DNA from 3 places in the Streptomyces sp. NPDC001927 genome. Region 3 is predicted to be linked to each of the others. Evidence: riboswitches for the same ligand, from Rfam matches in the RefSeq annotation. Region 3 holds a riboswitch; each other region holds the start of a gene.

Region 1 (9,928 bases), on a different contig from region 3:
GAGGACGTCCGGGGAGAGGGCGCCGGCGCGGGTGGAGGCGGAGGTCATGTGGCGGCGGTGGTGGCGGCGGCAGAGGACCTCGTAGCCGACTTCCTCGGCCGGGCGGTTGACGTCGCCGACGACCACCTGTTCGCCTTCGACGACCATGACGCCGCCCACCGTGCGGGCGTTGTGGGTGGCGCGGGCGCCGCACCAGCACAACGCCTCGACCTGGAGCTGCTCGATCCGGTCGGCTAGTTCGATCAGCCGCTGCGAGCCCGGGAAGAGCTTGGTGCGGAAGTCGGTGGTGATGCCGAAGGCGAAGACGTCCATCTCCAGGTCGTCCACGATCCGGGCCAGCTGGTCGATCTGCTCGGGCGCGAGGAACTGGGCCTCGTCCACGATGACGTAGTCCGCCTTGCCGCCCTTGGACAGCTGGTTCACCAGATACCCGTACAGATCCATGCCCTCGCCGGCCTCGACCGCGTCCGTCACCAGGCCGAGCCGGGAGGACAGCTTGCCCTCGCCCGCCCGGTCGTCCCGCGTGAAGATCACGCCCTGGAGCCCGCGGGCAGAGCGGTTGTGGCCGATCTGGAGAGCCAGTGTGCTCTTTCCGCAGTCCATCGTTCCGGAGAAGAACACCAGCTCGGGCATGGGAAGTCAGGGACCTTTCAGGTCGGGGTGGGTGACGGGAGTGAGGGCGTACGGGTACGGGGTCAGGAGCGGACTTCGAGGAGCGGGACCAGCTGCTCCGCGGGCGTCATCGATCCGTGCACACCGACCATCGCCGACTCGTGGGGCTCGTTGACGGAGGCGGTGATGACGACGTCGTCGTGGGCCGCGGCGACGACGTCGCCGATCCGGCCGTGGACCCGCTCGTCGACCTCGTCGCCGAACCAGCCGAGCGCGATCGCCTCCTCGCGGCTCGCCACCCAGAACTGCTCGCCGAGCACTTCCCGCCAGCACGTCAGCACATCGGCCTCCGCCCCCGGCACCGCGTAGACGTGCCGGGCACGGCCCTCGCCGCCGAGGAGGGCGACGCCGGCGCGCAGCTCCCAGTCCTCGTCGAAGTCGATCCGATGCTGGTCGTCGAACGGGATGTCGACCATGCCGTGGTCGGCCGTGACGTACAGGGTCGAGCGGGGCGGCAGTTGCTCCGCGAGGCGCTGCACGAGCCGGTCGACGAACATCAGCTGACCGCGCCAGGCGTCGGAGTCGATGCCGAAGCGGTGTCCGGCGCCGTCGAGTTCGCTGTAGTACGTGTACACCAGCGAGCGGTCGCCGCCGGCCAGCTGCTCGGCGGCGAAGTCCATCCTCTCCTCGCCGGAGAGCCGACCGTGAAATGTTCCGCCGCTCAGCGCGATCTTGGTGAGCGGGGTGTCCTGGAAGATCGGCGAGGAGACCTGGGCGGTGTGGATGCCCGCCTCGTGGGCCAGCTGGAAGACCGTGGGGTACGGCTGCCAGACGCGCGGCGAGGTCCACGGCTTCCAGCGGAGCTGGTTCATCAGCTCGCCGGTCTCCGGGTTGCGGACGGTGTAGCCGGGCAGTCCGTGCGCGCCGGGGAACCGTCCCGTGCCGACCGAGGCGAGCGAGGTCGCCGTGGTGGCGGGGAAGCCGGCCGTGATCGGGCGACCGGTGCCGCCGCGCGAGGAGCCGAGGAGGGAGGTGAGGTACGGGGCCTCGTCCGGGTGGGCCTTGATCTGCTCCCAGCCGAGCCCGTCGATCAGGAAGAGGCAGTTCCGGTCGGCCGGGGCGAGCTCGGCGATCCGGGCGTCGAACCCGGGGGCGCCCTGTCCGGCGACGAGCGTCGGGAGGACGTCGGCCAGCGAGCCGGTGCCGTACTCGGGGACGGGCGCCGTGGCGAGTTCGAGCGGGACGGGATCGTCCGGCCAGCCGGAGGCGACGGCGGTGGGCTGGACGACCATCAGCGGGTCGCCGCGGTGGCTTCGGAGAGCGACTGGGCGAAGGCGAGGGTCTGGCGGACCGTGTCCGGGCCGTCGCCGGCCTCGCTGACCCGCAGGCTGAGGTCGTCGGCGGTGGCGTTGCCGGTGTAGCCGTGGTCGGCGTCGCAATTGGGGTCGCCGCAGGCGGCGGGCTCCAGGTCGATGCGCGAGACGGCGCCCCAGCCGATGGTGAGGACGACCTCGCGGGGCAGGGTGCCGACGGTGTACGACTCCGGGTTGGCGACGACCCGGCTGACGACGACGGAGGAGATCCGGTCGAGCTTGACCGACTCGGTGGAGGTCGTGGCGTACGGGGTCGGGGAGCTGCTGTCGGCGGCCTGCTCGTCGGTGTGGCTGACGATGAAGCGGTTGGCCGTCAGGACGAGGACCGTGACATGGCGCCGGACCTCGTTGGAGTCGAAGGTGGTCTCCTGGTGCACCAGGTACGACGCGATCGGCTCGCCGCCGACGGCGGCCTCCACCGCCTCGGCCACGAGGGCCGGGTAATAGCCGCTGCGCTCGATCGCCGCGCGCAGCCCCTGGGTCGTCGTACCGGTCTTCGCCATGGACTCCATCCTAATCCGTCGGAAGGGGCACTCCGGGACGGTCCGGCCGTCTCGTCGAGGCCGTTCCCGAGGGGTTCCCCAGGGGTTCCCAGGGGGTTCTAGTAGCTCGGAAGGCTGCGCGGGCCGAGGTCCGTGCGGGGTGGCGGCGGGGCGAGCCGGACCGTCGCGCCGAGCGCGGAGAGGCCGTGCGGGGCGACGACCACGGGCTCCAGGGCGATCGCGACGACCTCGGGATGGTCGTCGACGAGCCGGGAGACGCGCAGGAGCAGCTCCTCCAGGGCGGGGGTGTCGACGGGGGCGGAGCCGCGCCAGCCGAAGAGGAGGGGGGCGGTGCGGATGGAGCGGACCAGCTCGGCGGCGTCCCGGTCGGTGGCCGGGACCAGCCGGTGGGACATGTCGCCGAGCAGCTCGGATGCGGCGCCGGCGAGGCCGAAGGAGAGCACGGCGCCGACCGCCGGGTCGATGGCCGAGCGCACGACGGTGTCGACGCCGCGCGGCACCATCGCCTGGACGACCGGCTGCAGCTCGGCGGGCTTGCCGAGGGTCTCGGTCAATTCGGCGTACGCGGTACGGAGTTGTTCCTCGCCGGCCAGGTCGAGGCGTACGCCTCCGAGGTCGGGGCGGTGGCGCAGGTGGGGGGCGGTCGTCTTGAGGGCGACCGGGTAGCCGAGCCGGTCGGCGGCCTGGACCGCGGCGTCGGGGGTGGGCGCGGGGAGGGTGGGGAGCGCGTCGATCCCGTACCGCCCGAGCAGCTCGCGCGCCGCGTCGGCGTCGAGGGTCACGCCGCGCTCGTCCGCGTCCGGCCCGAGCGCGCGCTCGATCTGCGCGGCGGCCCCGGCCTCGTCGATCTCCTCGAACTCGGGCACCCGTCCGGGCTCGACCACCTGCCGCCGCCACTGCCCGTACCGGACCGCCTCGGCCAGCGCCCGCACGGCCCGCTCGGCGGCGGGGTAGGCGGGGATGCCGCCGGGGCGGGCGGGGGTGGGGGCGCCGTCGGCGGGGGGCGCGGGCTCGGTCGGGGGTGCCTGCGGGGCGGGGGCCGGGGCCTGTGGTGCCTGCGCGGCCGGAGGTGTTTGCGGCGTGGGTGCCGGCGCCTGGGGTGCCTGCGGCGCGGAGGCCGGCGCCGGGGACGGTGGCGTGCGCCGGCCCTGCGGTCGCGTGCTGGTCGCCGCCGAGAGGGCCTCCGCCAGGCCGCCCATCTCGACGTGGACGACCACCACCGGCTTCGCCGGGAGCGGGGCGGAGGCGACCGCCTCGCGGAGCTGGGCGGCGAGGACCTCACCGTCGCCTGACTCCACCGCGCCGTTCTCACCGACCCAGGGGATCGCGGTCACGACGACCGCGTCGCACGCGTCGTCCACGAGCGCGGCCGCCAGCGCGGCGCGGAAGTCCGCGGGGCTCGCGCCCGTCGTCAGGTCGAGCGGGCGCAGCGGGCGGAGCCCCTCCGTCAGGCAGGCGTCGTACGCGAGCAGGCCGAGCGACTCGGAGTTGCCGAGGATGGCGACGCGCGGCCCGGCCGGGAGCGGCTGGCCCGCGAGGAGGAGCCCCGCGTCGACGAGCTCGGTGACCGTGTCGACGCGGATGACCCCGGCCTGCCGGAGCAGCTCGGAGACGGTGGCGTACGGGATACGGGTGACCGGCACCCGGTGTCCCGGCGGCGCGCTGCCGCTGTGCCGCGCGCCCCTGACCACGACCACCGGCTTCACCGCGGCCGTGCGCCGGGCCAGCCGGGTGAACTTCCGCGGGTTCCCGATGGACTCCAGGTACAGCAGGACGACGTCCGTCTCCGGGTCGTCGTACCAGTACTGGAGGAAGTCGTTGCCGGAGACGTCCGCCCGGTTGCCCGCGGAGATGAAGGAGGAGATCCCGGCTCCGTGCCGGTGGAGCCCGGCGAGGAGCGCGATCCCGATCGCGCCGGACTGGGTGAAGAGCCCGATCCGCCCGGTGGCGGGCAGCTGGGGTGCCAGCGAGGCGTTCAGCCGGACGTCGGCCGAGGTGTTGATGATCCCGAACGCGTTGGGCCCGATGATCCGCATGCCGTACGAGCGGGCCTGCCGCACCAGTTCCCGCTGCCGGTCCCGGCCCTCCCCCGACCCGGTCTCCGCGTATCCCGCCGAGAGCACGACGAGGCCCCGCACGCCGTGCTCGCCGCAGTCGGCGACCGCTTCCGGCACGCGCTCGGCGGGGACGGCCACGATCGCGAGGTCCACCGGTTCGCCGATGTCCCCGACGGAGCGGAAGGCCGGTACGCCTTCGAGGGTGCCGGTCTCCTCGGTCAGCGCGCGGTTCACCGCGTACGTCCGTCCGGTGAAGCCGCCGTCCAGGAGGTTGCGCAGGACCGTCCGGCCGACCCCGCCGGGGGTCCGGCCGGCTCCGACGACGGCGACCGAGGCGGGCGTGAGGAGCCGCTGCACCGAGCGGGCCTCCGCCCGCTGTTCCCGGGCGCGCTGCACGGCGAGGGAGCGGTCGGTGGGCTCCAGGTCGAGGTGGAGCCGTACGGAACCGTCCTCGAAGCTGCGCTTCTGGGTGTATCCGGCGTCCGTGAAGACCTTGATCATCTTGGTGTTGGCGGGCAGCACCTCCGCCGCGAACCGCCGGATGTCCCGCTCGCGCGCCACCGCCGCGATGTGTTCGAGCAGCGCGGAGGCCACGCCGCGTCCCTGGTGGGCGTCCTGGACGAGGAAGGCGACCTCGGCCTCGTCGGCGGGCGAGGAGGCGGGCAGGCCGCGGTCGTCGATCCGGTCGTACCGCACGGTGGCGATGAACTCGCCGCCGACGGTCGCCGCGAGGCCCACCCGGTCCACGAAGTCGTGGTGGGTGAAGCGGTGCACGTCCTTCGCGGAGAGACGGGGGTAGGGAGCGAAGAAGCGGTAGTACTTCGACTCGTCGGAGACCTGCTCGTAGAAGCTGACCAGCCGGTCGGCGTCGTCGGCGGTGATGGGCCTGATGCGCGCGGTGCCGCCGTCACGGAGGACGACGTCCGCTTCCCAGTGGTCGGGGTACTCGTGTTCCGCTTGCTCCGGCCGTTCCGACGCGCTCTGCATGGGGCAAGCGTACGGCCGGGGTACGACACGGGCACCGGTCGCGCGGCGGGTGTGCACCATGCAAGGTAAGGAGGACCGAACGGCCCCCCGGTGGGGGTCGAAGGTCGGCGACGAGCACCCCGCAACCCGTGAGAGACTGGTCTAGACAACCCGCTTGAGACTTGAAGGGCAACACCATGGCTGAGCGCCGCGTCAACGTCGGTTGGGCCGAGGGCCTGCACGCCCGCCCCGCCTCCATCTTCGTCCGTGCCGCCACGGCCTCCGGCGTCCCCGTGACGATCGCCAAGGCTGATGGCAACCCGGTGAACGCCGCGTCGATGCTCGCGGTGCTCGGTCTGGGCGCGCAGGGCGGCGAGGAGATCGTGCTCGCTTCGGACGCCGAGGGCGCCGAGGTCGCGCTCGACCGTCTGGCGAAGCTGGTTGCCGAGGGACTCGAGGAGCTCCCCGAGACCGTCTGACGGATTTCCGGCCGGACGGACGTCGGGGCCGAATGCGCGGGAAGCCGCACACGCCGAATGACGGCGGGTGCGGCTTCTTCTTTTCCGGCACCCCGAAACGTCTCGTTTTCCCGTACCGCGAAACGCCTCCCGAACCGTCCCGCGAAAAGCCTCCTGAAACGTCTCCCGAAACATTCCGTAGTGAATTCCGGGGATCCGGGCAGCCCGAAGAAAGCCCGTCGAATTCCCACCGCCAGGGCGAGCTCTCTTTGTATACGGCCCGCTCGTTAATTCCGGCCGCTCGCGGTGTTGACGACATGTTGCGAAGTCCTCACACGCCCGCGCGGCGGACGCTCGGGGCGCTTCAGCCGGTGCAGCAGCAGGGAGCGCTCGGCGTGCAGCGCGGTCAGGGCGCGGGCTCGTTCGGCGTCGCCGCGCGCCACCGCGTCCACGATCGCCCCGTGCTCCGCCCAGGCCTCGACCGGCTGGGCGGGGGCCTCGACCGCGTACATCCAGGCGATCTTGTGCCGCAGCTGGGTGAGCAGGGCGGTGAGCGCCGGGCTGCCCGAGGCCTGCGCCAGGGTCTCGTGGAACCAGCCGCCGAGCGAGCGCAGATCGTCCCCCTGGCCCCGCCTGGCCCGCTCCTGCCCCAGTCTGACCAGGCCGCGCAGCACCTTGAGGTGCGCCTCGGTGCGGCGTTGCGCGGCCCGGGCCGCGCCGAGCGGTTCGAGGAGCGAGCGCATGTCCAGGAGGTCGGCCGCCTCCTGCTCGGTCGGCTCGGCCACCTGGGCGCCGGCATGCCGGCGGGTGATCACGAAGCCCTCGGCCTCCAGGGTGCGCAGCGCCTCGCGGACCGGGACGCGGGAGACTCCGTACCGGCGGGCCAGCTGCTCCTCGGTCAGCCGGCTGCCGCGCTCGAAGACGCCGGTGACGATGTCGTCCCGGATCGCCGTGCACACCGAGTGCGCGGGAATGCGCATGATCGACCTCCGCCTTAATACGCGCGAAACCGGTTGTCCGGTGACTCTATTGCAGCGGGGCGGTATTTCCGACGGGTCCTCGGTAACCATGGATATCTTTTGGTCAGCGAAAAGCCCCGGCTCAGTACGAGCCGGGGCTTTTCTGACGTGCGGTGCGGGACCTCGACGGCCGGTCGGGTCAGACGTTCACGCCGCGGGCGCGAAGGTACGCGACCGGGTTGATGTCGGAGCCGTACTCGGCGGTGGTGCGGGCCTCGAAGTGGAGGTGCGGGCCGGTCGAGTTGCCGGTCGAGCCCGAGATGCCTATCTGCTGGCCCGGGGTGACGGACTGGCCGACGGAGACACTGATGGCCGAGAGGTGCCCGTACTGGGTGTACGTGCCGTCGTTCATCCGGATGACGATGTTGTTGCCGTACGCGCCGCCCCAGCCGGCCTCGACGACGGTGCCGGAGCCGACGGAGACGACCTTGGTGCCGGAGGCGGCGTGGAAGTCGACGCCGGAGTGGCTGCCGGAGGACCAGAGGGAGCCGCCGGTCTTGTAGCCGGTGGAGACGTACGAGCCGGCCACGGGCAGCTGGAAGGAGTTCAGGCGCTTGCGCTCGGCCTCACGGGCGGCGCGCTCCTTGGCCGCGCGGACCTCCTTGGCACGGGCCTCCGCCTTGCGCTTGGCCTCCGCCTTGGCGCGGGCCTCGGCGACACGCTTGGCCTCCGCCTCGGCGGCCTCGCGCTCCTGCGCGGCGGCCTGGGCGTCGATCTTGTCGGCGAGGGCGTTGTCGGCCACGACGACCTGGGTCAGGCCGGTGTCCTCGAGGGAGGGGGCGTCCGTGTCGGCGGCGAGCGCCGGGGAGGCCAGGGTGCCGATGACGCCGGCGGTGGCGAGGGACGCGATGCCGGCGACGCCGGCGCTGCGGCGCGCCAGACGGCTCGGACCACGATGCTTCCCGGTGGCACGGGTGAACGCCATGTAGTGGCTGATCCTTTCCTTCCTTCTCGCCTACCGGGTTAGCTGACGGGTTCGGAGCAGGAAGGTCTCCTACGGGCCCCTCCGCACGGATGCGAAGGCGTCCGATTCACCCCAGGGACTTCGTGTGGGTCCCCGGCTCCCCAGGCTCGCGCCTGACGGGGACTCGGCGATGACTGTCCGATGCCGCGGGCGCGGCGGGTGCAACTGGCGAACAGCCGGACCGACGCTAAGCGGATCGTCTTTCAATCACCAAACAGACACGCCAGTTTGTAAGACATGCCACAGGGCATACGGCCACCCTTGCCACCAATCCGGACATAGCGGAGGACCCCGACGTAACGTGACGTCGGGGTCCTCCGTTCGCTCCGCTTCGGCGGCGGTGCGCCGCTCGATGCCGCTCGATCAGCCGGTGACGACGGTGACTTCGCCGATGCCGAGGGCCCGGACCGGCTCCTCGATCTCGGCCGCGTCACCCACGAGCACCGTCACGAGCCGGTCCACCGGGAAGGCGTTGACGACGGCCGCCGTCGCCTCGACCGTGCCGGTCTCGGCCAGGCGCGCGTACAACTGCGCCTGGAAGTCGTCCGGGAGGTGCTGCTCGACCTGGTCGGAGAGGGTCGCCGCGACGGAGGCCGCGGTCTCGTACTTGAGCGGCGCCACGCCCACCAGGTTCTGCACGGCCACGTCGCGCTCGGCGTCCGTCAGACCCTCGGCGGCGAGAGTGCGCAGCACCTTCCACAGGTCGTCAAGTGCCGGGCCGGTGTTGGGGGTGTCCACGGAACCGCTGATGGCGAGCATCGAGGCGCCGTGGCCCTCGCCGTCGGAGCGCAGGACCTGGCCGAAGGCCCGGACACCGTAGGTGTAGCCCTTCTCCTCGCGCAGGACGCGGTCCAGGCGGGAGGTGAGCGTGCCGCCGAGGCAGTACGTGCCGAGGACCTGGGCGGCCCAGACGCGGTCGTGCCGGTCGGCGCCCACGCGGCCGATCAGCAGCTGGGTCTGGACGGCGCCCGGCCGGTCGACGATGACCACACGGCCGGTGTCGTCGGCCGTGATCGGCGGCATGGGCCGGGGCTCCGCGCTGTTGCCCGTCCAGGCACCGAGCGACTCGGCGAGGACCTTGTCCAGGTCCACGTCGGTCAGGTCGCCGACGACCACGGCGGTCGCCGTGGACGGCCGCAGGTGGGTCTGGAAGAAGCCACGGACGGCGGAGGCGTCGATGGCCGCCACCGTCTCCTCGGTGCCCTGACGCGGCCGGGACATGCGGGACTCGGCCGGGAAGAGCTCCTTGGAGAGCTGCTTGGCCGCCCGGCGGGCCGGGTTGGCCGTCTCGTGCGGGATCTCGTCGAGCCGGTTGTTCACCAGGCGCTCGACCTCGGTCTCGAGGAACGCCGGCGCGATCAGGGCCTCGGAGACCAGCCCGAGCGCCTTGGGCAGCCGGGAGACGGGAACTTCCAGGGAGACCCGTACGCCCGGGTGGTCCGCGTGCGCGTCGAGCGTGGCGCCGCAGCGCTCCAGCTCGGCGGCGAACTCCTCGGCGGTGTGCTGGTCGGTGCCCTCGGTGAGGGCACGGGCCATGATCGTGGCGACACCGTCGAGACCGGCGGGCTCGGCCTCCAGCGGGGCGTCGAAGAAGATCTCGACGGCCACGACCTGCTGGCCGGGGCGGTGACAGCGCAGCACCGTCAGGCCGTTGTCCAGCGCTCCGCGGTCCGGGGCGGGAAAGGCCCAGGGCCTGGCCGCGCCCGGCTCGGGCTGCGGGTGGAACGTCATGCTCGTCAAAGACGCGGCAGCGTCGGTCACTGGTCCGCTCCCTCTTCCTCGTCGCTGTCGCCCTGCTCGGCGTCGCTCTGTTCGGTACCGATCGGCTCGTAGACCAGCACCGCGCGGTTGTCCGGGCGCAGCCGGGCCGCGGCGACCTCCCGCACCTCGTCGGCGGTGACGTCCAGGACCCGGTTGACGGCGGTCAGGGCCAGCTGCGGGTCGCCGAACAGGACCGCGAAGCGGCACAGTTCGTC
Region 2 (9,928 bases), on a different contig from region 3:
GTCGGCCGCGCGCTCTTCGGCGCGACCGCCGAGCTGACCCGGCTGGCCGGCTGGATGGCCTTCGACACCGGCCAGCAGGAGGCCGCCCAGCGCTACTACATCCAGGCGCTGCGCCTGGCCCGCGCCGCCGCCGACGTGCCCCTGGGCGGCTACGTCCTGGCCTCCATGTCCCTGCAGGCCACCTACCGGGGCTTCGCCGACGAGGGCGTCGACCTCGCCCAGGCCGCCCTGGAACGCAACCGCGGGCTCGCCACCGCCCGCACCATGTCCTTCTTCCGGCTCGTCGAGGCCCGCGCGCACGCGAAAGCGAGCGACGGCACCGCGGCCGCGGCCGCGCTCAAGGCCGCCGAGGGGTGGCTGGAGCGCTCGCGGGAGGGCGACGCCGACCCGTCGTGGCTGGGCTTCTACTCGTACGACCGGTTCTGCGCGGACGCCGCCGAGTGCTACCGCGACCTGAAGGCGCCCCGCCAGGTGCGCCGCTTCACCGAGCAGGCGCTGTCCCGGCCGACGGAGGAGTTCGTCCGCTCGCACGGCCTGCGGCTCGTGGTGTCGGCGGTCGCGGAGCTGGAGTCCGGCAACCTGGACGCGGCCTGCGCGGCCGGCACGCGCGCGGTGGAGGTGGCCGGCCGGATCTCGTCCGCCCGCACCACCGAGTACGTACGGGATCTGCTGCACCGGCTCGAACCGTACGGCGACGAGCCCAGGGTCATGGAGCTGCGGGAGCGGGCCAGGCCGCTCCTGATGGCCCCGGCATGAGCGCGGCGTGACCCTGGGATGAGCTCGACGTGACGCGTGTCCCAGGGGGTTTAGCCGCTCTGTCAGTGGGCCAGTGCACTATCGGGGTGGGAGGTGGTGCAGGTGTACAGGCACGACGTCGACTGCGACGTGCTCGTGATCGGCGGCGGGATCGTCGGTCTGTCGACGGCGTACGCCCTGACGCGCGCCGCTCCGGGCACCCGCGTCACCGTCCTGGAGAAGGAGCACGGCCCGGCCCGCCACCAGACCGGGCGGAACAGCGGGGTGATCCACAGCGGGATCTACTACCGCCCCGGCTCCCTCAAGGCACGGTTCGCGGTCAAGGGCGCGGCCGAGATGGTCAAGTTCTGCGCCGAGTACGGACTGCCGTACGAGGTCACCGGCAAGCTGATCGTCGCCACGGGCCGCGACGAGCTGCCCCGGCTCCACGCGCTCGTGCAGCGCGGCCGGGAGAACGGCATCCCGGTGCGGGAACTGGGCCCCGCCCAGATCGCCGAGTACGAACCGAACGTGCGGGGCCTCGCCGCGATCCACGTCGGCACGACGGGGATCTGCGACTACGGCGCGGTGGCCGAGCAGCTCGCCGAGGCCTCCGGCGCCCGCATCCTGTACGGCTCCGAGGTCACCACCGTCGACCGGCGGCCCTGGGGCGTCGCCGTCCGCACCGCGGCCGGGACGGTGGTGCGCGGGCGGGTTCTCGTGAACTGCGCGGGGCTCCAGTGCGACCGGGTCGCGCGGCTCGCGGGCGACGATCCGGAAATGCGGATCGTGCCCTTCCGCGGCGAGTACTACGAGCTGGCCGACCCCTCGCTGATCCGCGGCCTGGTCTACCCGGTCCCGGACCCGGCCTTCCCCTTCCTCGGCGTCCATCTGACGCGGGGCGTCGACGGCGGCGTCCACGTCGGGCCGAACGCGGTGCCGGCCCTGGCCAGGGAGGGGTACGACTGGTCGGTCGTCCGCCCCGGAGACCTGGCGGGGACGCTGGCGTGGCCCGGGTCGTGGCAGATCGCCCGGGAGCACTGGCGGTACGGAGCAGGTGAGCTGCGCCGCTCCCTGTCGAAGCGGGCCTTCACGAAGGCGGTGCGCAGGCTGCTGCCGTCCGTGGAAGAAACGGATCTGCGCCGGGCTCCGGCCGGGGTGCGGGCGCAGGCGGTGCTCCGCGACGGGACGCTGGTGGACGACTTCCTGATCCGCGAGGCGCACAGGACGGTCCACGTCCTGAACGCACCGTCGCCGGCGGCGACGGCGTCGCTGCCGATCGGCCGCGAGGTGGCCCGCAGGGCCTTGGCCCTGCTGTAGCCCGTGCCACCTGGAACCGGCTGCACCTGGTCGGCTGGTCGGCCGCACCCCCAGTCGGCCACACCCCACAGGGAGCGTATTCGGGATCGTAGAATTGGCGCATTGTGTCTGAGTCCCGTGAAACCGCCGCCCACCCCCAGCCCCGCCCGGAGCCCGTCTTCCAGCGGGGCAGCCAGAGGTTCGCCCCCGGGGAAGGGCCGCTGCCCGATCCCGCCGGTTCGCACCACGAGCGGCGGATCCGCAGCTTCCAGCCGCGCCGCAGCCGCGTCACCACGGGGCAGGCGGAGGCGATGCTCAAGCGCTGGCCCGACTGGGGTCTCGACATCGACGGCAAGCGGGTCCTCGACCTGAACGAGATGTTCGGCGGCCTGCCCGTGGTCCTGGAGATCGGCTTCGGCATGGGCGAGGCCACGGCCCAGATGGCCGCCGCCGACCCCGGCACCGGCATCCTCGCCGTGGACGTCCACACCCCCGGCCAGGGCAACCTCCTCGGTCTCGCCGACCGGGGCGGCCTGGAGAACGTACGGGTCGCCAACGGCGACGCGATCATCCTGCTCCGCGAGATGCTCGCCGCCGACGCCCTCGACGGCTGCCGGGTCTACTTCCCGGACCCCTGGCCGAAGAAGCGCCACCACAAGCGGCGGCTGATCCAGCCCGAGTTCCTCACGCTGCTCGCGACCCGGATGAAGCCCGGCGCCGTGCTGCACTGCGCCACGGACTGGGAGGAGTACGCCGAGCAGATGCTCGAAGTCCTCTCCGCCCACCCCGACTTCGAGAACACCCAGCCCGACGGCGGCTACGCGCCCCGCCCCGACTTCCGCCCCCTCACCCGCTTCGAGGGCCAGGGCCTCGACAAGGGGCATGTGGTGCACGACCTGCTTTTCCACCGGAAGTAGCTCGGCTTTCCAGAGGAAGCAGCTCTGCCTTCCAGAGGAAACAGCTCTGGTTTTCCACAGGAAGCGGCAGTTGTCGGAGAACTCCGTCGCAGGTGTCAGTCCTCCTCGTTAGGGTCGATCACGTGTCGAACCATGTTCCCGTCCCCACCCGGGACACCGAGGAGCCGGCCTTCACGGCCGTTCCGGACCGCGCCCAGTGGCGCTACAGGCCTCGTCGCGCCTTCTGGCGCAGCAAGGTGGTCCGGGCCGTCGCCGTGATCACCGTGCTCGCGCTCTGCGCGCTCGTGATCCTCGCGATCGTCCGGGAACAGACCGGCACCGAAGGCTTCCTCGTCGGCCTCGGCCTCGCGGTCCTGCCCGTACCGCTGTTGATGGCCGCCTTCCGCTGGCTCGACCGGGTCGAGCCGGGCCCGTGGAAGAACCTGATCTTCGCCTTCGCATGGGGCGCGTGCGCCGCGACGCTCGTCGCGATCCTCGCCAACTCCTTCGCGGTCCGCTGGATCGCGACCGCCACCGCCGACCCCGCCTCCGCCGAGTCCTGGGGCGCCACGGTCGTCGCCCCGGTCGTGGAGGAGAGCGCCAAGGCCGCCGCGATCCTGCTGATCTTCCTCTTCCGCCGACGGCACTTCACCGGCCTCGTCGACGGAGTCGTCGTCGCGGGCTTCACCGCCACCGGCTTCGCCTTCACCGAGAACATCCTCTATCTCGGCAACGCCTTCGGAGAGGACCAGGACCTCGGCTCCGGCGGCCTCGGCTCGATGACCGCGGGCACCTTCTTCGTACGGATCGTGATGTCGCCGTTCGCGCATCCGCTCTTCACGGTCTTCACCGGCCTCGGCTTCGCCTTCGCCGCCCTGGCCACCTCCCGGCGGAAGTTCCTGCGGACCCGCCGGATCCTGCTGCCGCTCGCCGGACTGCTCCTCGCCATGCTCATGCACGCGCTGTGGAACGGCTCCGCGACGATCCTCGGGCCGCTGGGCTTCATCCTCGTCTACGGCATGTTCATGGTGCCCGCCTTCGGCCTGCTGACCTGGCTCGCGATATGGAGCAGGCAGCGCGAGCTGCGCACGATATCCGGGCAGCTCCCGGCGTACGCGGCGGCCGGCTGGCTCTCACCGGCCGAGCCGCTCGCGCTCTCCTCGATGCGCGCCCGCTCGGTCGCCCGCGACTTCGCCCGCCGTACGTACGGCGCGGCCGCCGCCACGGCCGTCGGCGAGTACGAGGCGTTCGCGACGACCCTCGCCTTCCTGCGCCACCGCGCCCAGCGGGGCGCGCAGGTCCCCGACTTCACGGCGCGCGAGCAGGAGCTGCTCCACCACCTCTGGCAGCGCAAGCCGGTCGCCTCGCCCGCGCTCACGTACGCGGCGCGGGCGACGGGCCGGGTGTGGGCGCCGCCGCAGTACCTCGACTACGGCGGCTACAACCCGTACCAGAGCTAGGGGCTCCGGTCCTCAGACGGCGTCCGGCTCCGAGGCCTCCGTCAGGAGCGTGAGCTCCGCATCGGTCAGGCGGAGGTCGGCCACCGCCACCAGGGCCGGGAGCTGTTCGACCGTGCGGGCCGAGGCGATCGGGGCGACGACGGTCGGGCGGGAGGCGAGCCAGGCCAGGGCGACGGTGGCGACCTCCGCGCCGTGCGCCTCGGCCACGGTGTCGAGCGCGGCGAGGATCCGCCGGCCCCGCTCGGTCTTCGCGTGCTCGGCGGCGCCCTCGGCGCGGACGCTCTCGACGGTCTTCCCGGCGCGGTACTTGCCCGTGAGGAAGCCGGACGCCAGCGCGAAGTACGGGACGGCGGCGAGCCCGGCGCGCTCGGTGGTGGCCAGGAGTTCGCCCTCGTACGTGTCGCGCGAGAGCAGGTTGTAGTGCGGCTGCAGGGCGACGTAACGGGCGAGGCCCTCGGTCTCGGCGAAGTCGAGGGAGGCCTGGAGCCGGTCGGGCGCGATGTTGGAGGCGGCGACGGCCCGCACCTTGCCCTCCTTCACCAGCTGGTCGAGGGCGGTGACGATCTCCTCGACCGGGACGGTCGGGTCGTCGAAGTGCGAGTAGTACAGGTCGATGTAGTCGGTCCCGAGCCGGCGGAGCGACTCCTCCACCGCGCCCTTGATCGTGGTCGCGGCGAGGCCCTTGTACCGGGGGTGCGCGCCGACCTTCGTGGCGATGACGACCTCGGAGCGATTGCCGCGCGAGGCCAGCCACTTGCCGATGACCGTCTCGGACTCGCCGCCCTGATTGCCCTCGGCCCAGGCGGAGTACATGTCCGCGGTGTCGACGAAGTTGCCGCCGGCGGCGGTGTAGGCGTCGAGGACCGCGAAGGACTGCTCCTCGCTGGAGGACCAGCCGAAGACGTTGCCGCCGAGCGCGAGGGGGAAGACGTTCAGTTCGGAAGTGCCCAGTGGGCGCAGTGAGGTCATGGGACGGTACAACGACCGCACCGGGTACGGGTATTCCGGCAGCCCTGACGTGGGGGGGGTTACGCCAGGGCTGCCGGAGTCGTGAGGGCTCGGGAGGTCCTCGGACCGCGAGGCCGTTGGGCCGCCGGGTCCTTGGACCGCGAGGCCGTCGGGCCGCGAGGCCCTTGGACCGGGAAGCCCTTAGACCGAGAGGCCCTTGTTGCCCAGCCAGGCCGCCGGGTCGATGCCCGAGCCGCCCGCGGTGTGGACCTCCAGGTGGAGGTGCGGGCCGGTCACGTTGCCGGTCGCGCCCACGCGCCCGATCGTGTCGCCGGTGCCCACGGTCTGGCCGACGCTCGCGGTCATCGAGGACAGGTGCGCGTACCAGATCTCCGTACCGTCCTCGAGTTCGAGGACGATCCGGTAGCCGTACGAGCCGGACCAGCCGGCCGACTTGATGGTGCCGCCGTGCACGGCCTTGACCGGCGTGCCGGTCGGCGCCGCGAAGTCGAGGCCCGTGTGCTGGCCGGAGGACCACATGGAGCCGGACTGGCCGTACGTGGAGGTGATCGTGTACGAGGAAGTCGGCAGCGAGTAGCTCGCGGCGAGCTTCGCGAGGCGCTCCGCCTCGGCCTTCGCCGCAGCCTCCTCCTCGGCCTTCTTCTTCGCCGCGGCCGCTTCCTTCTCGGCCTGGTCCGCCTTGGCGGCGGCCTCGAGGGCGGCCTTCTCGGCGGCGGCCTTCTCCGCAGCGGCCTTCTCGGCGGCGTCGGCGGAGGCCTGCTGCTGCTCGGCCTGCTGCAGGATGCGGGCGCGCAGCGCCTCACCGGCATCGGCGGTCGAGGCGGAGGCGGACTGGCCGCTTCCGGCCTTCTCGACGCCGTCGGCCGGCAGGGCGAGAGTGGCCGTGAGCGGCTGCGGGTTGGTCGTACCGGAGTCCGAACCGCCGTCGGAGATGAACTCGCCGACACCGGGCAGCTCGGAGGCGTCCGGCAGGTTGAGGTCGGGCAGCGATATCGAGACCGGGGGCTTCTCCTTGGCGGTCGCCATGCCGCCCGCGCCGACGGCCGCGATGACACCGACGCCGAGGACGGTGGAGGAGCGGGCGAAGCCGGAGCGCTGCTTCACGACGCGGTGGCGGCCGCCCGAACGGGCCTGCTGGCGCAGGGAGTCCTCGGTCGGGTTCCACTCCCCCAGCGTCGTCGCGTTGTCGTCCGTCCCGGCGGCGCCACGGGCGCCGAACGCGTTGAACCCATCGGAAAGACCGTCGGGGGCAGGGCTGTTGGACGCCACGGAGGCGTGCTCCTTTCCTTCCTTCTCGCCTACCGGGTTAGCTGACGGGTTCGGAGCAGGAAGGTCTCCTACGGGCGGTTCCGCACGGATGCGGAGGTGCCCGATTCACCCCAAGTAGTGGTTCCCCGGTTCCCTTTCAGGATTCGGCGCACGCGCACGGTGCCGTCTCTTGCGACGGCTGGGACGACCGCGCTGCGTTATCGAACGTTAATAGACACGAGGGCCGGATTCCAAGCCGTTCCGGTTGATCATTCACGAGATTGAGCTGGTACAGCCCGATTTGATCCCGCTTCAGTACGGAGTCTTACCGCCACCCCAGAACTGATGGTTCGTCAATTGTTATCGGAGCGGTACGCCTCCACTACACAAGGTCACCACATGCGGAACGACGTGCTTCACGGCACGACGGGCATCGTCCGGCGCCGCTCCGGCTGCCCCGCTCCCGGCCGGCTCACGGCGAGCAGCGCCATGTCGTCGGTGGAGCCCCCGCCCGTGTACCGGCGGACGTCGTCGACGAGCGCGTCGAGCATCTCCTCCGGCCCCGGGAAGATCCGCCCGGCGAGCCGCTCGGCCGGTTCGTAGAAGGCCCCGGAGGCGTCGCGCGCCTCGGAGAGCCCGTCGGTGTAGAGGAGCAGCGTGGCGCCCGGCGGGTACGGGGCCTCGTCGGCCCGGTCCGGCCAGGCGGCCAGCTCGCCCATGCCGAGCGGCAGCGCGGGCTCGGTCGGCTCCAGGTGGGTCAGGCCCCCGTCCGCGTACAGCAAGAGAGGCTCGGGGTGGCCCCGGTTCACGACCCGTACCCGCCCGCCCCCGCGCGGGATCTCCGCCAGGACGGCCGTGGTGAACCCCTCGAAGGCGTCGAGCCCGGAGCGGCGGGTGCCCTCGCGGGCCAGCGCTCGTTCGAGGCGCTGGGCGACCCCCTCCAGCGAGGCCTCCTGCTCGGCCGCCTCCCGGAAGGCGCCGATCACGACAGCGACCGCCTCGACCGCGTCGAGCCCCTTGCCGCGCACGTCCCCGACCACGAGCCGTACCCCGAACGGCGTGTCCTGGACGGCGAACAGGTCCCCGCCGATGAACGCGTCCGCCTGCGCGGCCTCGTACCGGGCCGCGACCTGGAGCCCGCCGATCCGCTCGGCGGGCGTCGGCAGCACGGCCTTCTGCGCGGTCTCCGCGATCACCCGCGCCGAGGCGAGCCGCTCGCCGCTGCGCCGCACGACCCGGTTGATCAGCAGGGCGAGGGCGGAGACGGTGACGACGGTCAGCGTCTCGGTGAGGGCGGGGATGTCGTCGGCGGTGCCGTTGTAGACGTGCAGGCCGATGCCGGCGAGGACGGCGGCGATGCCGGTGAGCAGCGTCGTCAGCATGGAGAAGAACGGGGCGGCGATGAGCGGCGCGGCGGAGAACATCGGGGAGGCGGTGTACGCGGCGGGGGTGGCCAGGTCGAAGACGATCCCGCCGAGGATCACCAGCGGCGGCAGGGCCCGGATGAAGCGCCGGGCCCGCTCGGCCCGCCGGCGCGGGGCGCGCGGGGAGAGGCCGTTGCGCGAGCCGTACATCGGTCCGTTCGCCCGGCCGGACGCCTGCCCTTGAGTCCGTCCGTTCGCCCGTCCCCGAGCCCTTCCGTGCCCCCGTCCCCGAGCCCGTCCGTTCGCCCCGCCGTTCGCCGCGCCGTTCGCCCGCCCGTTCCCCGGTCCCTGATCGCGCTGCCCGTTCACCTGCCGTTCAGCCCGCCCCTGCCCCCGGTCCGGCCCTCGTTCCTGCCCCTGCCCCTGGCCCTGCCCCACCTGTGCTCTCCTGCCCGGTCCGTACACGGCGCGGCGACGGACGGTACCGCGCCCTCCCCAGGGTGGCGGGAGCCGCGCCGCTCTGCGACCCCCGCTCGGCCATGTGGGGGACGCGAGGTCACGGACCGCACAGCAGGCGCTACAGATTCCGCTCCGCGTAGACCTTCATCGCGTCCCGTACGAGAACGGCGGTGCCCTCGCCGTGCTGGTCGTAGTTGACGGTGAAGCGCGGGTCGTCCACGTACATCTGGCCGAGGCCGGTCACGTACTCCTTCGTCGGAGTCGTCGTGATCGACAGCCACTCGACGTGGCGCCGCGCGATCGCCTGGACCTCGTCGCTGTCGGCCGCCAGGCCACGCCGCGCCGCCGCGCCGAAATCGCGGGCGATCCCGGCCTGCCGGTCCATGAACTCCTGCTTCTCCTCGGCGCTGAGCGAGCGCCACCAGCGGTCGCCCTTCTCGTACGCGTCACGGCCCCAGCGCCGGCTGACCTCCTCCTCGTACCGCGTGTGATCGAAGCCGTCGAACACTTCCTCGGCCATGAGCTCTTCCCCTTTCTCGGTCTTGTGGAGAGTGGTCCGCACGGCCGCGATCTGCCGACCGATCCGCTCCCGCTCCTGTTCCAGCAGGAGGAGATGGGTACGCAGCGCGGCGGACGTGTCCCGCTCGCCTTCGAGGACCTCGGCGATGGCGGGCAGCGAGAGCCCCAGCTCGCGCAGGAGCAGCACGCGCTGCAGCCGCACGAGCGCCGCCTGGTCGTAGTACCGGTAACCGTTGGCGCCGATCCGGCTGGGTTCCAGCAGCCCGAGCTCTCCGTAGTGCCGGAGGGTGCGGCTGGTGGTGCCCGCCTTCTTGGCGATCTCTTGGATCGACCACTCCATACCGAGAACGCTAAATCTTGACGTTACGTAAAGGTCAAGTCGGACAGAAGGCGGAGGCGGAGGGCGGACGGCGGAAGCGGGAAGCGGGAAGCGGGAAGCGGGAAGCGAGTCGGACACGACGAAGGCCCGGATCCAGTGACTGGATCCGGGCCTTCGTTGCTACTGAGTAGCGGGGACAGGATTTGAACCTGCGACCTCTGGGTTATGAGCCCAGCGAGCTACCGAGCTGCTCCACCCCGCGTCGGTGAATATGACCTTACGGCATGGTGAGCCGATCCCCTAATCCGTTTCCCGGCCGCCCTCTCAGCAGCCGCAGTCCTCGGCGTCGACCGGGGCGGTGAGTGGGTCCGCGTCCTTCTTCTCGGGGCCTTCCCACGTCTCGTACGGGAAGCCCTCCCGGACCCAGTACTCGAAGCCGCCGAGCATCTCCTTCACCTGGTATCCCAGCTGGGCGAGGGCGAGCGCGGCGCGGGTGGCGCCGTTGCAGCCGGGGCCCCAGCAGTACGTGACCACGGGGACGGACTTGTCGAGCAGCTGCTCGGCCTGCTCGGCGATGAGCGCGGTCGGCAGGTGGATCGCGCCGGGGACGTGGCCCTGGTCCCAGGACGCGGTCGAGCGGGAGTCGAGGACCACGAAGCC
Region 3 (9,928 bases):
TAGTCCTCGTGCGCGGCCCGGTAGGCGGCGGCGAGCTCCGGGTCGGTGCCGAGCCGGGCCTGCATCTCCTTCATGACCCCGTTGGCCTCGAGGGTGCCGATCGCGGAGGCCGCGCGGGGGCAGGTCAGGTAGTACGTGGTGGGGAACGGGGTGCCGTCCGGGAGCCGCGGCGCGGTCTCGACGACGTCCGGGTTGCCGCAGGGGCAGCGGTGCGCGATGGCGCGCAGCCCCCGGGGCGGGCGACCGAGCTGGGCCTCGAACGCGGCGACGTCCGCCTCGGTCGGCTCGGTGCGGGCGGTCTGCGGAGGGGGCGTTTCCATGCTGCGTCTTGTCTTCTCGTCGTCGGGGGCGGTCGGGTGCGGTCGGTGGTCCATCATCTCGCGTCGCGGGAGATCGCGCCGCCGGGTCTCGCGACGCCGGAGCTCGGTCAGCGGCCCGCGTCGGCGCGGTCGACGCCGTCCCAGAGGTCGGAGTACCAGGGGCGCTCGGCCTCGCCCTGCTCGGTGCGGCGGGCGCGCTCGGCCTCGGGGTCGTTCACGGTGAAGCCGGTCTCGCCGGGCATCACGTAGTGCAGGTGCTCGCGGGCGAGCCGGCGCACGTACGCGGGGTCCTGGAGCCGGGCCTTCTCGTCCCGCAGCTCCTCCACGCGCGCGGCGGCCTCGGCGGCCTGGCGCTCCTGCTCGGCGATCTCGCCGCGCTGGGAGACGTACTGCCGCATCGGGTACGCGAGCGCGACGACCAGCGAGCAGACGACCAGGGCGAGGAAGGCCGCCCGGCCGGTGAGCCGGGAGCGGCGGGCCTGGCGGCGGGTCTGGGAGCGGTACACGCGGGCGGCGGTCTGCTCGCCGAGCAGCCGGATCCTGGTCGCGGTCGAGAACCGGTCCCGGGCCATGTGCGCGCCTCCCCTATTACGAACGGACGTCCCCGCACACGGTACGGGACCGGGTGCGGGGACGTACGTAACCGAGAGGCCCTCCGGGGCCTTCGGGATCAGCCCTTGAAGCGCGGGAACGCGCTGCGGCCGGCGTAGACGGCCGCGTCGTCGAGGATCTCCTCGATGCGCAGGAGCTGGTTGTACTTGGCGACGCGCTCGGAGCGGGCCGGGGCGCCGGTCTTGATCTGGCCGCAGTTGGTGGCGACGGCGAGGTCGGCGATGGTGACGTCCTCGGTCTCGCCGGAGCGGTGGGACATCATGCACTTGAAGCCGTTGCGCTGGGCCAGCTCGACGGCGTCCAGGGTCTCGGTCAGCGAACCGATCTGGTTGACCTTGACGAGCAGCGCGTTGGCGGCGCCGTCCTCGATGCCGCGGGCCAGGCGCTCCGGGTTGGTGACGAACAGGTCGTCGCCGACGATCTGGACCTTGGCGCCCAGCTTGTCGGTGAGGACCTTCCAGCCGGCCCAGTCGTCCTCGAACAGCGGGTCCTCGATGGAGACCAGCGGGTACGCGGCGACGAGCTCCTCGTAGTACTCGGTCATCTCGGCGGCCGAGCGGGTCTTGCCCTCGAACGCGTACGAGCCGTCCTTGTAGAACTCGGACGCGGCGACGTCGAGCGCGAGCGCGATGTCCTTGCCCGGGACGTAGCCGGCCTGCTTGATGGCCTCCAGGATGAGGTCGAGCGCCTCACGGTTGGAGTCCAGGTTCGGGGCGAAGCCGCCCTCGTCGCCGAGGCCGGTGGAGAGGCCCTTGGTCTTCAGGACGGACTTGAGGGTGTGGTAGACCTCCGTGCCCCAGCGCAGGGCCTCGGAGAAGGACTCCGCGCCGATCGGCGCGATCATGAACTCCTGGATGTCCACGTTGGAGTCGGCGTGCGAGCCGCCGTTCAGGATGTTCATCATCGGAACGGGCAGCAGGTGCGCGTTCGGGCCGCCGAGGTAGCGGAAGAGCGGGAGGTCGGAGGCCTCGGACGCGGCGTGCGCGACGGCGAGGGAGACGCCGAGGATGGCGTTGGCGCCGAGGGAGGCCTTGTTGTCCGTGGCGTCCAGGTCGAACATGGCCTGGTCGATGAGGCGCTGCTCGGTGGCGTCGTAGCCGACGAGCTCCGGGCCGATCTGCTCGATCACGGCGAGGACGGCCTTCTCGACGCCCTTGCCCTGGTAGCGGTTCTTGTCTCCGTCACGGAGCTCAATGGCCTCGAACGCACCGGTGGAGGCACCGGACGGAACGGCAGCACGGCCGGTGCTGCCGTCGTCGAGGCCGACCTCGACCTCGACCGTGGGGTTGCCTCGGGAGTCCAGGATTTCCCGGGCTACGACGACGTCGATGGACGGCACGAGCATCTCCTTCTGGGATGTGACGCTAGATGTGACGCTTGCGGTGCAGGGTCGCTTTGGCCTTGCGACAAGAGCCTAACCGGCTCCAGGGCTCCAGCCAGCCGGGCGCCCGCCCCCTGGGACGAAAAAGGACCCAAGGGCATGCATCTCGGGCCAAAGGGCCCCAGAACTACTCGGCGGTAACCGCGATGGGGCCGTTACGACAGTCCCCGGACAGCGCGGAACCCCGGCCCGGAGCGCACGGGGGAAGAAACGCTCCGGACCGGGGTGGTCACCGCGGGAGGGTCGTAGGACCCGCGTGAGCCGCCGGACTCACACGAGCCGTCGGGCTCACTTCAGGTGAAGCTGCTGGCCCGGGTAGATCAGGTCGGCGTCCTCGACGACGTCCTTGTTGAGCTCGAAGAGCTTCGCCCAGCCGCCCTTGACGTCGTGGGCGGCGGCGATGGTGCTCAGGGTGTCGCCGGAGACGACCTTGTACTCGCCGTCGCCCTTCTTGACCTTCTTGCCGGTCGGGGTGGTGACGGTCTTCTTCGACTCGGCCTTGGGCGCGGCCTTCGGGGCGGTCCGCTGCTCGCTGCGGGTCGTCGGCTGCTCGGCCTTGCGCTCCGGCTTCGGCGCGCTCTCCTCGACGGGAGCGGCACCGGGGGAGGCGGCCGAGAGGCCCACGCCACAGCTCGGCCAGGCGCCCTTGCCCTGACCGGCGAGGACCTTCTCGGCGATGGCGATCTGCTGCGACTTGGAGGCCTGGTCGGCGCTCGCGGCGTACGCGGTGCCACCGAAGGCGGCCCAGGTGGAGCTGGAGAACTGCAGGCCGCCGTAGTAGCCGTTGCCGGTGTTGATCGACCAGTTGCCGCCGGACTCGCACTGGGCGACCTTGTCCCACTCGGAGACGGTGGCGGCCGAGGCGGTGCCGGCGCCCATCAGAGGGGCGGCGACGGCGACGCCGGCGACACCGGCGAGAGCGACGGCACGGGTGGCCTTGGAGGGACGACGGTGTTTGCCCTTGGCGGAAAACAGCATGGAGATTCTCCTCACCGACGCCTACGAGGTGAGCTGTCGGGTTCGGGCCGATGTGAGTTGCCCGGCCGCGCGACCTAGCGCGCGGCTTCACCCCAAGCCGTTCCTTCGGCCGTCTGTCTCAACGGCCGGGGACGGCACTTACCTTGGGTCCCCCGCTCCTGCCTACGGCGCTTGACGCGACGACTGTTCCCATCGGCCGACGGCAGGATTCGGCGTTTCGGTCGACGGGGCCCGCGGTGGCGAGCGGTCACGACCGTAGACACAGACCCGGGGGAAGTTCAAAGACGTCCATGAGGGACAAAACGCCCCTACTTGCCTCGGGATGAAAGGTGTTTACGCAGGTGAGAGGTGACGGAAGGGGAGTTCGCGGACGAGACACGCCAGTTGAGGCGAAGAGACCCATGTCTCACTTGCGCAGAACCGGACATTCAGTCCCGAACCGCCCCTACTTCGCGTCCGTTTCCGCCGTCTTGTCCGCGGTCTTGTCCGCAGGGGTCCCGAGCGTCAGATCGAGGCTCTGGCCAGGGAGGATGAGGTCCGGGTCGGCGCCCACGGTCGAGCGGTTGGCGTCGTAGAGGGCGCCCCAGCCGCCGGGGAGTTCGTTGCGCTGGGCGATCTCGGTGAGGTTGTCGCCGGGCTTGACGGTGTATGCGCCGATAGTGTCGGTGATGCCCTGGGAGGGCGTTTTGCCCGTGTCGCCCTCGCTGCCCTTACTGCCCCGGTTCGCACGCTCCTCGGTGGAGCCGTCCGCTGTCGGCGTGTCAGACGGCGAGGCGTGACGCCCCGTTTCGCGACCCTTGTCCGTATTGCCCGTCTCCTCCGGTGCCGCGTCGCCCCGGTGCTTGCCGGTGCCCGGCGCGGACGGGGAGGTCGACGACTCGGGCGTCGTCGGCGTGGTGGAGGTCTCAGGCGTGGTGGAGGTCTCAGGGGTGGCCGTGGACGGCGTGGAGCCCTCGGTGGAGGGGGTGGAGGGGCCCTGGCCCTTCGAGGAGCCGTCCGGGAGGCCGGAGGTGCGGTTGGACTCGGGGCGCGGGCCGGTCGGCTCGGACGGCTTGACGGACGGGCCGGGGTCGACGTCGGGCTTGGCCCCGTCGTTGGTGAGGCCGGCGATCGGCGCGCAGGTGGCCCACTGGGTGTCACCCGCGGCAAGGGCCTTTTCGGCCACCGCGATCTGCTGGGCTCGGCTGGCGAGGTCCGCGCTCGTCGCGTACGCCAGTCCGCCGTGGCGCTCCCAGCTCTCCTGGGTGAACTGCAGTCCGCCGTAGAGCCCGTTGCCGAAGTGGGCGCTCCACTGGCCGCCCGAGGAGCACTCGGCGACCCGGTCCCAGGTGGCGGAGTCCGCGGCGGAGGCGGAGCCTGCCGCCAAGAGAGGCAACGCGAGGGCCGATCCCGTCACGCCTGCGGCGACAACGATGGCGGGGGCCTGGCGGGGTCTGCGGTGTCGTCCGTTCCCGGAGCGCATGCGGAGCTGCCTTTCGCGTGACTGCTGAGGTGACGGTGAACGTAGCGGCATTCGAACGCTAGTCACAAGTCGATGCAGCGGAGATCACGTAAAAGTCACAGTCTTGACGGACCGTCAGCTCCTAACCGGGGCAAACTCCACCGGAAGGGTGCGCAAGCCGCGCATGATGAGCCCGCCGCGCCACCGCAATTCGTCGGGATCGACGCCAAGTCGCAGGTCTGGAAGGCGAGTCAGGAGTGTCGCGAGGGCGATCTGCCCTTCGAGCCGGGCGAGTGGCGCGCCGATGCAGTAGTGGATGCCGTGCCCGTAGCCGAGGTGCTGGTTGTCGCGCCGGGACAGATCGAGCGTGTCGGGCGTGTCGAAGCGCGCCGGGTCGCGGTCGGCGGCGGCGAGCACGACGAGGACCGGGTCGCCCGCCGGGATCTCCTGGCCGCCGATCGTCAGCGGCTCCATGGCGTACCGCCAGGTCGCGAGCTCCACCGGACCGTCGTAGCGCAGCAGCTCCTCGACACCGGTTTCCAGGAGCTCCCGCTCCCCCGCGGCGAGCGAGGCCTGGAGCAGCTCACGCTGCCCAGGGTTACGAAGCAGGGCATACACCCCATTGCCGACCAGATTCACGGTCGTCTCGAAGCCGGCGAAGAGAAGGATGAAGGCCATGGCGGCGGCCTCGTTCTCGGTGAGGTGCTCGCCGTGGTCGGAGGCCTTGATGAGCCCCGAGATCAGGTCGTCGCCGGGGTCGAGCCGCTTGCGGTGGATCAGCTCCGCGAGATAGCCGCGCATCTTCTTGACCGAGCGCGCCACCCCGCCGCGCGGCCCTCCGCCGTGCCGGATCATCATCCCGGCCCAGTCCCGGAAGTCGTCCTGGTCCTCCTCGGGCACGCCGAGCAGGTCGCAGATCGCGTAGATGGGCAGCGGGAAGGCGAACTCGTGGATGAGGTCGGCCGAGCCCCGCGCCGCGAAGTTGTCGATGAGCCGGTCCGTCAGCTCCTGCACCCGGGGCGCGAACTCGGCGACCCGGCGCGGGGTGAACGCCTTGGAGACGAGCCGGCGCAGCCGGGTGTGGTCGGGCGGGTCGATGTTGAGCAGATGTGTCATCAGCTCGGCCTTGCGCTCGCCGGGGATCCCCGTCTTCCCCTTGGCGTGCGCGGGCTCGTCGTGGTGCGCCGGGTTCTTCGAGAGCCGCTGGTCGGCAAGCGCTTGCCGGGCGTCCGCGTACCGCGTCACCAGCCAGGCCTCGACCCCGCTGGGCAGCTTGGCCCGGTGCACGGGCGCGTGCTCGCGCAGCCAGGCGTAGGCGGGGTACGGGTCGGTCGCGAACTCCCAGGTGAAGAGCTCGGGGGCGGGGTTCTGGGCGGGGTTCTCGGCGGGGTTCTCGGCGGGGTTCTCGGCGGGGGGCGTGCTCACCCTGAGACGGTACCCGGGCCTTGACCGTACGGGCTGTCGGGCGCCCGGTCACCGAGATGTGATCGTCCTGTGAAGGGAGGTGGCCTAGATTCTCCCGCGTGGATGCCCAGTTGCTCAGAAGCACGTTCGCCGTCGTCGAGAGACGGGCCGAGCACGCCGTCGCGTTCTTCTACTCCCATCTGTTCTGGCACAACCCGGGCGTCCGTGAGCTCTTCCCCGAGGACCTGCGGGCCCAGCGCGACCGGCTCTTCGCCGCGCTCACCCATGTCGTGACCCACCTGGAGGACCCCGGACTGCCGGAGTACCTCGCCCATCTGGGCCGCGACCACCGCAAGTTCCTGGCCTCCCCCGCGCTCTACGCCGCCGTCGGCTCCAGCCTGACCGCCGCGTTCGCGCACGCCGCCGGGGCGGCCTGGAGTATCGAGGCGGAGAAGGCGTGGACGGAGGCGTACGGGCACGTGGCCGAGCTCATGATGCGGGGCGCCGAGCAGGCCGAGGCGGAGGGCGAGCCGGCCTGGTGGGACGCCGTGGTCGTCCGGCACGAGCGGCTCGACGAGGACCTGGCGGTGCTGACGCTGAAGCCGCGCAGGCCGTTCGCGTACCGGCCGGGGCAGTACGTCGGGGTCAGCTCGCTGCGGGTCCCCCGGGTGTGGCGGACGTACTCCCTGGCGAACGCGGCGCGGGCGGACGGGACGGTGGATCTGCACGTGAGCCGGATCCCGGGCGGGGCGATGAGCACGGCGCTCGTGGAGGCGGTACGGGAGGGGGAGCCGCTCCGGCTGAGCGCGCCGGGCGGCGCGCTGACGGCCCGGACGGCGCCGGACGTCCCGCGCACGTACATCGCGGCCGGGACGGGGTGGGCGCCGGTGAAGGCGCTCCTGGAGGAGGTGGCAGCGGGCCCGGAGGGGGTCGAGGGCCGGCTCTTCCTGGTGGCGCGGGCGAAGGGCTACCTGTACGGGAAGGGGGACGCGGAGCGCCTGCGGGAACGGATACCCGGCCTGAAGGTCACGTACATAGCCCCGGCGCCGGAACGTCCCCGGGAGCAGGCGACGGAGCGGCTGCTGCGGGCGCTGTACGCGTGCGGCAACTGGGGGGCGCACGACGTGTACGTGGCGGGCCCACCGGAGTTACTGGAGGAGACCCTCCCCGCCCTGACCGACCTGGGCGCCCCTCGAGTCCACCACGACCGCCTCCCGCCCCCGGGCGAGTCCCGCCCCCTGGGCACAGCGGAATGGTTCCTCTCCCGCCCGGAGCCTCAATGGCACAACCCAGCGGCCAGGTCGCCACGGTCACCGTGACCGCGGGGCGCGGGTCCGGGCTCATGAGCGGAACGCGCCCGCAGGGGCGCCGTCCCGTGTGCCCACCCTCCCCCAAGCTCTCGGCTTCGCTCGAGCAGGGGGGACCCCCATCGCCCCTGCGGGACGATTGCCCACACGGGGCGTGGGTGAGGCGGCGGCCGGCTACTGCCCCTCCGCCGCCAGGATCGTGTCCCTGTACGTGCGGGCCGCTGCGCGGAGGGCGGCCTCCGGGTCGACGCCCGTGGACTCCGCTTCCGCTGCCAGGGCCAGGAGTTCGTAGCCGATGCCCTCGCCCTTCGGGAGGGGGACGTCGAGGCCCGCCGTGCGGACGCGGCCCGCCAGCTTCGCGGCGAGGGCCAGGCCGGGCTGGCCGAGGGGGATGCCTTCGGTGACCGAGTCGCGCTGCTTCTCGATCGCCTTCGTCCGCAGCCAGTGCGCCTTGACCTCCTCCGGCGTCTCGGCCTTCGCGTCGCCGAAGACGTGCGGGTGCCGGTGGATCAGCTTCTCCACGATCCCGCCCGCGACGTCGTCCACGGAGAACGGCGCCTCCTCGTCCTCCTCCGCGATCCGCGCGTGGAAGACGACCTGGAGCAGCACGTCGCCGAGCTCCTCGCGCAGCTCGTCCCGGTCGCCGTCCTCGATCGCCTCGACGAGTTCGTACGCCTCCTCGATGCCGTACTTCGCGAGCCCCTTGTGCGACTGGCGCGAGGACCACGGGCACTCGCGCCTGATCCGGTCCATGACCTGCACCAGGTCCAGGAGGCGGGCGCCGGGCAGGTCGTACGAGCCGGGCAGCAGCTCCAGGTCGGGCATCGTGACGCGGCCCGAGCCGGCGAGGCGGGCGAGGCCGTCCGTCAGCGCCTGGTCGCCCTCGCCGCCGGGCAGGACCACCACGGTCCGGCCCCCGGCGCACGCGTCGACCAACTCCCGTGCCTCCGGGCGGGCGTGCTCGACGGCGACACCGGCCTCGCGGAGGTACGGCAGCTGCGGGTGGTGCTCGTCGGCGCACAGCACCCGGTCGGCGCCGTGCAGCGCCTGCCAGGCGGGCCAGGACAGCAGTCCGGGGGCCACGCGGTGGCTCGCGGTGAGAAGGATGACCCGGCCGGGGTCGGACGAGGCGGGTGTCGAGGGCGATTCGGCGTTCACCCTTCCGACCCTACGTCGCGCTACGCGCCCGTCTCCACGGCCGCCGGGTCCTGGCTGATCTGCCGCAGCCACGGCGCCGTGAACGTGCCCAGCTGGATCTTCGTGTCGTCCCACGCCCCGAAGCGCGGGTTCACGTCGATGTCGAGCTCCTTGGACGCGGCCGTGAAGATCCCGAGGAGCTTCTTCTGGCCCTCAGGCGTGTTCGCGATGCCCAGCTTCTCCGCGATCTTGTTCATCAGGACCGTGCGGCGCACGACCGAGTCGATCTGGTCGGGGGCGACGCCCTGCTGCTGGAGCAGCGTCGCGGCGAGCTGCTCCTCGCCGCCGCTCTGCTTCGCGAAGTCGTTCCGCGTCTGCTGGATCTCGCCGCGGGTCGCCGTGATCCCGTTGTCCTCGGCGACCTTGTCCACCACCCGGTCGAAGATCATCACGTTGAGCTTCTCGCGGCTGAGGTCGCCGGTGGCCTGGATCAGCTGCGCGGCCTGCGGGGACGCCTCCTGCGCGGTCCGTACGTCCCGTACCTCCGCCTGGAGGCTGGACACCTCGATCCGCTCACCACCGACGACGGCCGCCGCCCCTGGGTGGGGCTCACCGCCGCAGGCGGCGAGCAGCGGGGCCGCGGCGAGGAGCGCGGCGGAGACGGAGAGCGCGGTGCGGCGGTGCAAAGGAGCCTCCCGGCGTGGGTCGTGCGTCACGTGAACGACCTTGCGGTGATCGATGGTAGGCAGTCGCCGTGGCCGGGGCCACTACTTCGACGCGACTGTCTCGATCAACGACTCAACGGCTCAGGCGTTCGGGTGGCGGCGAGCCCTCCCGTGGCCCCGGCGCCCCCGGCGCTCCCCGCGGCCCTCGGGTGCGGCACGTCCGCGTTGGTCGCCTTCACCAGGAAGTGCGGCCGCCGCTTCACCTCGTAGTAGATGCGCCCGACGTACTCGCCCACGAGCCCCAGCATCACCATCTGAACGCCGGCGAGCGCCGTGACGATCACGAGGAGGGTGACGTAGCCGGGCGTGTCGACGCCGTTGAGGAGCGCGTCACCGACGATCCAGGCCGCGTACGCGAGCGCCACCGAGACCAGGACCAGGCCCAGATAGACGGCGGCCCGCAGCGGCTTGTTGTTGAAGGAGAGGAGACCGTCGAGCCCGTAGTTGAGGAGCTTTCCGAAGGTCCATTTCGAACGGCCCTCCTCGCGCACCGCATTCTCGTACTCGAATGTGGTGGTGCGGAATCCGACCCAGGCGAAAAGGCCCTTGGAGAAGCGGTTGTACTCGGTGAGTTCGAGGATCGCGTCGACGGTACGGCGCGAGAGCAGCCGGAAATCGCCGAC

The links. A riboswitch is a leader RNA that binds a small molecule or an ion and turns the genes downstream of it on or off. The one in region 3 is predicted to bind cyclic di-AMP.
Region 1: another riboswitch for cyclic di-AMP. It lies ahead of ACWCO8_RS04130 (M23 family metallopeptidase); the one in region 3 lies ahead of ACWCO8_RS25505 (transglycosylase family protein).
Region 2: another riboswitch for cyclic di-AMP. It lies ahead of ACWCO8_RS13755 (M23 family metallopeptidase); the one in region 3 lies ahead of ACWCO8_RS25505 (transglycosylase family protein).

What each region holds. Positions count from the first base shown of each region.
Region 1 is NZ_JBSFEN010000001.1:1,058,652-1,068,579, forward strand. It holds gene ACWCO8_RS04100 (thymidine kinase) at 1-633, opposite strand, end outside; gene ACWCO8_RS04105 (alkaline phosphatase family protein) at 696-1,904, opposite strand; gene ACWCO8_RS04110 (DUF5998 family protein) at 1,904-2,488, opposite strand; gene ACWCO8_RS04115 (bifunctional acetate--CoA ligase family protein/GNAT family N-acetyltransferase) at 2,587-5,532, opposite strand; gene ACWCO8_RS04120 (HPr family phosphocarrier protein) at 5,709-5,990, shown strand; gene ACWCO8_RS04125 (GntR family transcriptional regulator) at 6,257-6,949, opposite strand; gene ACWCO8_RS04130 (M23 family metallopeptidase) at 7,128-7,913, opposite strand; cyclic di-AMP (ydaO/yuaA leader) riboswitch at 7,927-8,092, opposite strand; gene ACWCO8_RS04135 (M16 family metallopeptidase) at 8,316-9,683, opposite strand; gene ACWCO8_RS04140 (M16 family metallopeptidase) at 9,710-9,928, opposite strand, start outside.
Region 2 is NZ_JBSFEN010000004.1:675,141-685,068, reverse strand. It holds gene ACWCO8_RS13780 (MFS transporter) at 1-756, shown strand, start outside; gene lhgO (L-2-hydroxyglutarate oxidase) at 859-2,055, shown strand; gene trmB (tRNA (guanosine(46)-N7)-methyltransferase TrmB) at 2,160-2,951, shown strand; gene ACWCO8_RS13765 (PrsW family intramembrane metalloprotease) at 3,074-4,390, shown strand; gene ACWCO8_RS13760 (aldo/keto reductase) at 4,403-5,359, opposite strand; gene ACWCO8_RS13755 (M23 family metallopeptidase) at 5,540-6,628, opposite strand; cyclic di-AMP (ydaO/yuaA leader) riboswitch at 6,640-6,787, opposite strand; gene ACWCO8_RS13750 (PP2C family protein-serine/threonine phosphatase) at 7,024-8,181, opposite strand; gene ACWCO8_RS13745 (MerR family transcriptional regulator) at 8,549-9,289, opposite strand; tRNA gene ACWCO8_RS13740 (tRNA-Met) at 9,457-9,530, opposite strand; gene ACWCO8_RS13735 (rhodanese-like domain-containing protein) at 9,593-9,928, opposite strand, start outside.
Region 3 is NZ_JBSFEN010000009.1:309,290-319,217, reverse strand. It holds gene ACWCO8_RS25520 (DUF501 domain-containing protein) at 1-320, opposite strand, end outside; gene ACWCO8_RS25515 (FtsB family cell division protein) at 428-892, opposite strand; gene eno (phosphopyruvate hydratase) at 991-2,277, opposite strand; gene ACWCO8_RS25505 (transglycosylase family protein) at 2,602-3,291, opposite strand; cyclic di-AMP (ydaO/yuaA leader) riboswitch at 3,295-3,471, opposite strand; gene ACWCO8_RS25500 (LysM peptidoglycan-binding domain-containing protein) at 3,737-4,753, opposite strand; gene ACWCO8_RS25495 (cytochrome P450 family protein) at 4,868-6,157, opposite strand; gene ACWCO8_RS25490 (globin domain-containing protein) at 6,256-7,455, shown strand; gene ACWCO8_RS25485 (nucleoside triphosphate pyrophosphohydrolase) at 7,618-8,601, opposite strand; gene ACWCO8_RS25480 (SurA N-terminal domain-containing protein) at 8,622-9,266, opposite strand; gene ACWCO8_RS25475 (glycosyltransferase family 2 protein) at 9,371-9,928, opposite strand, start outside.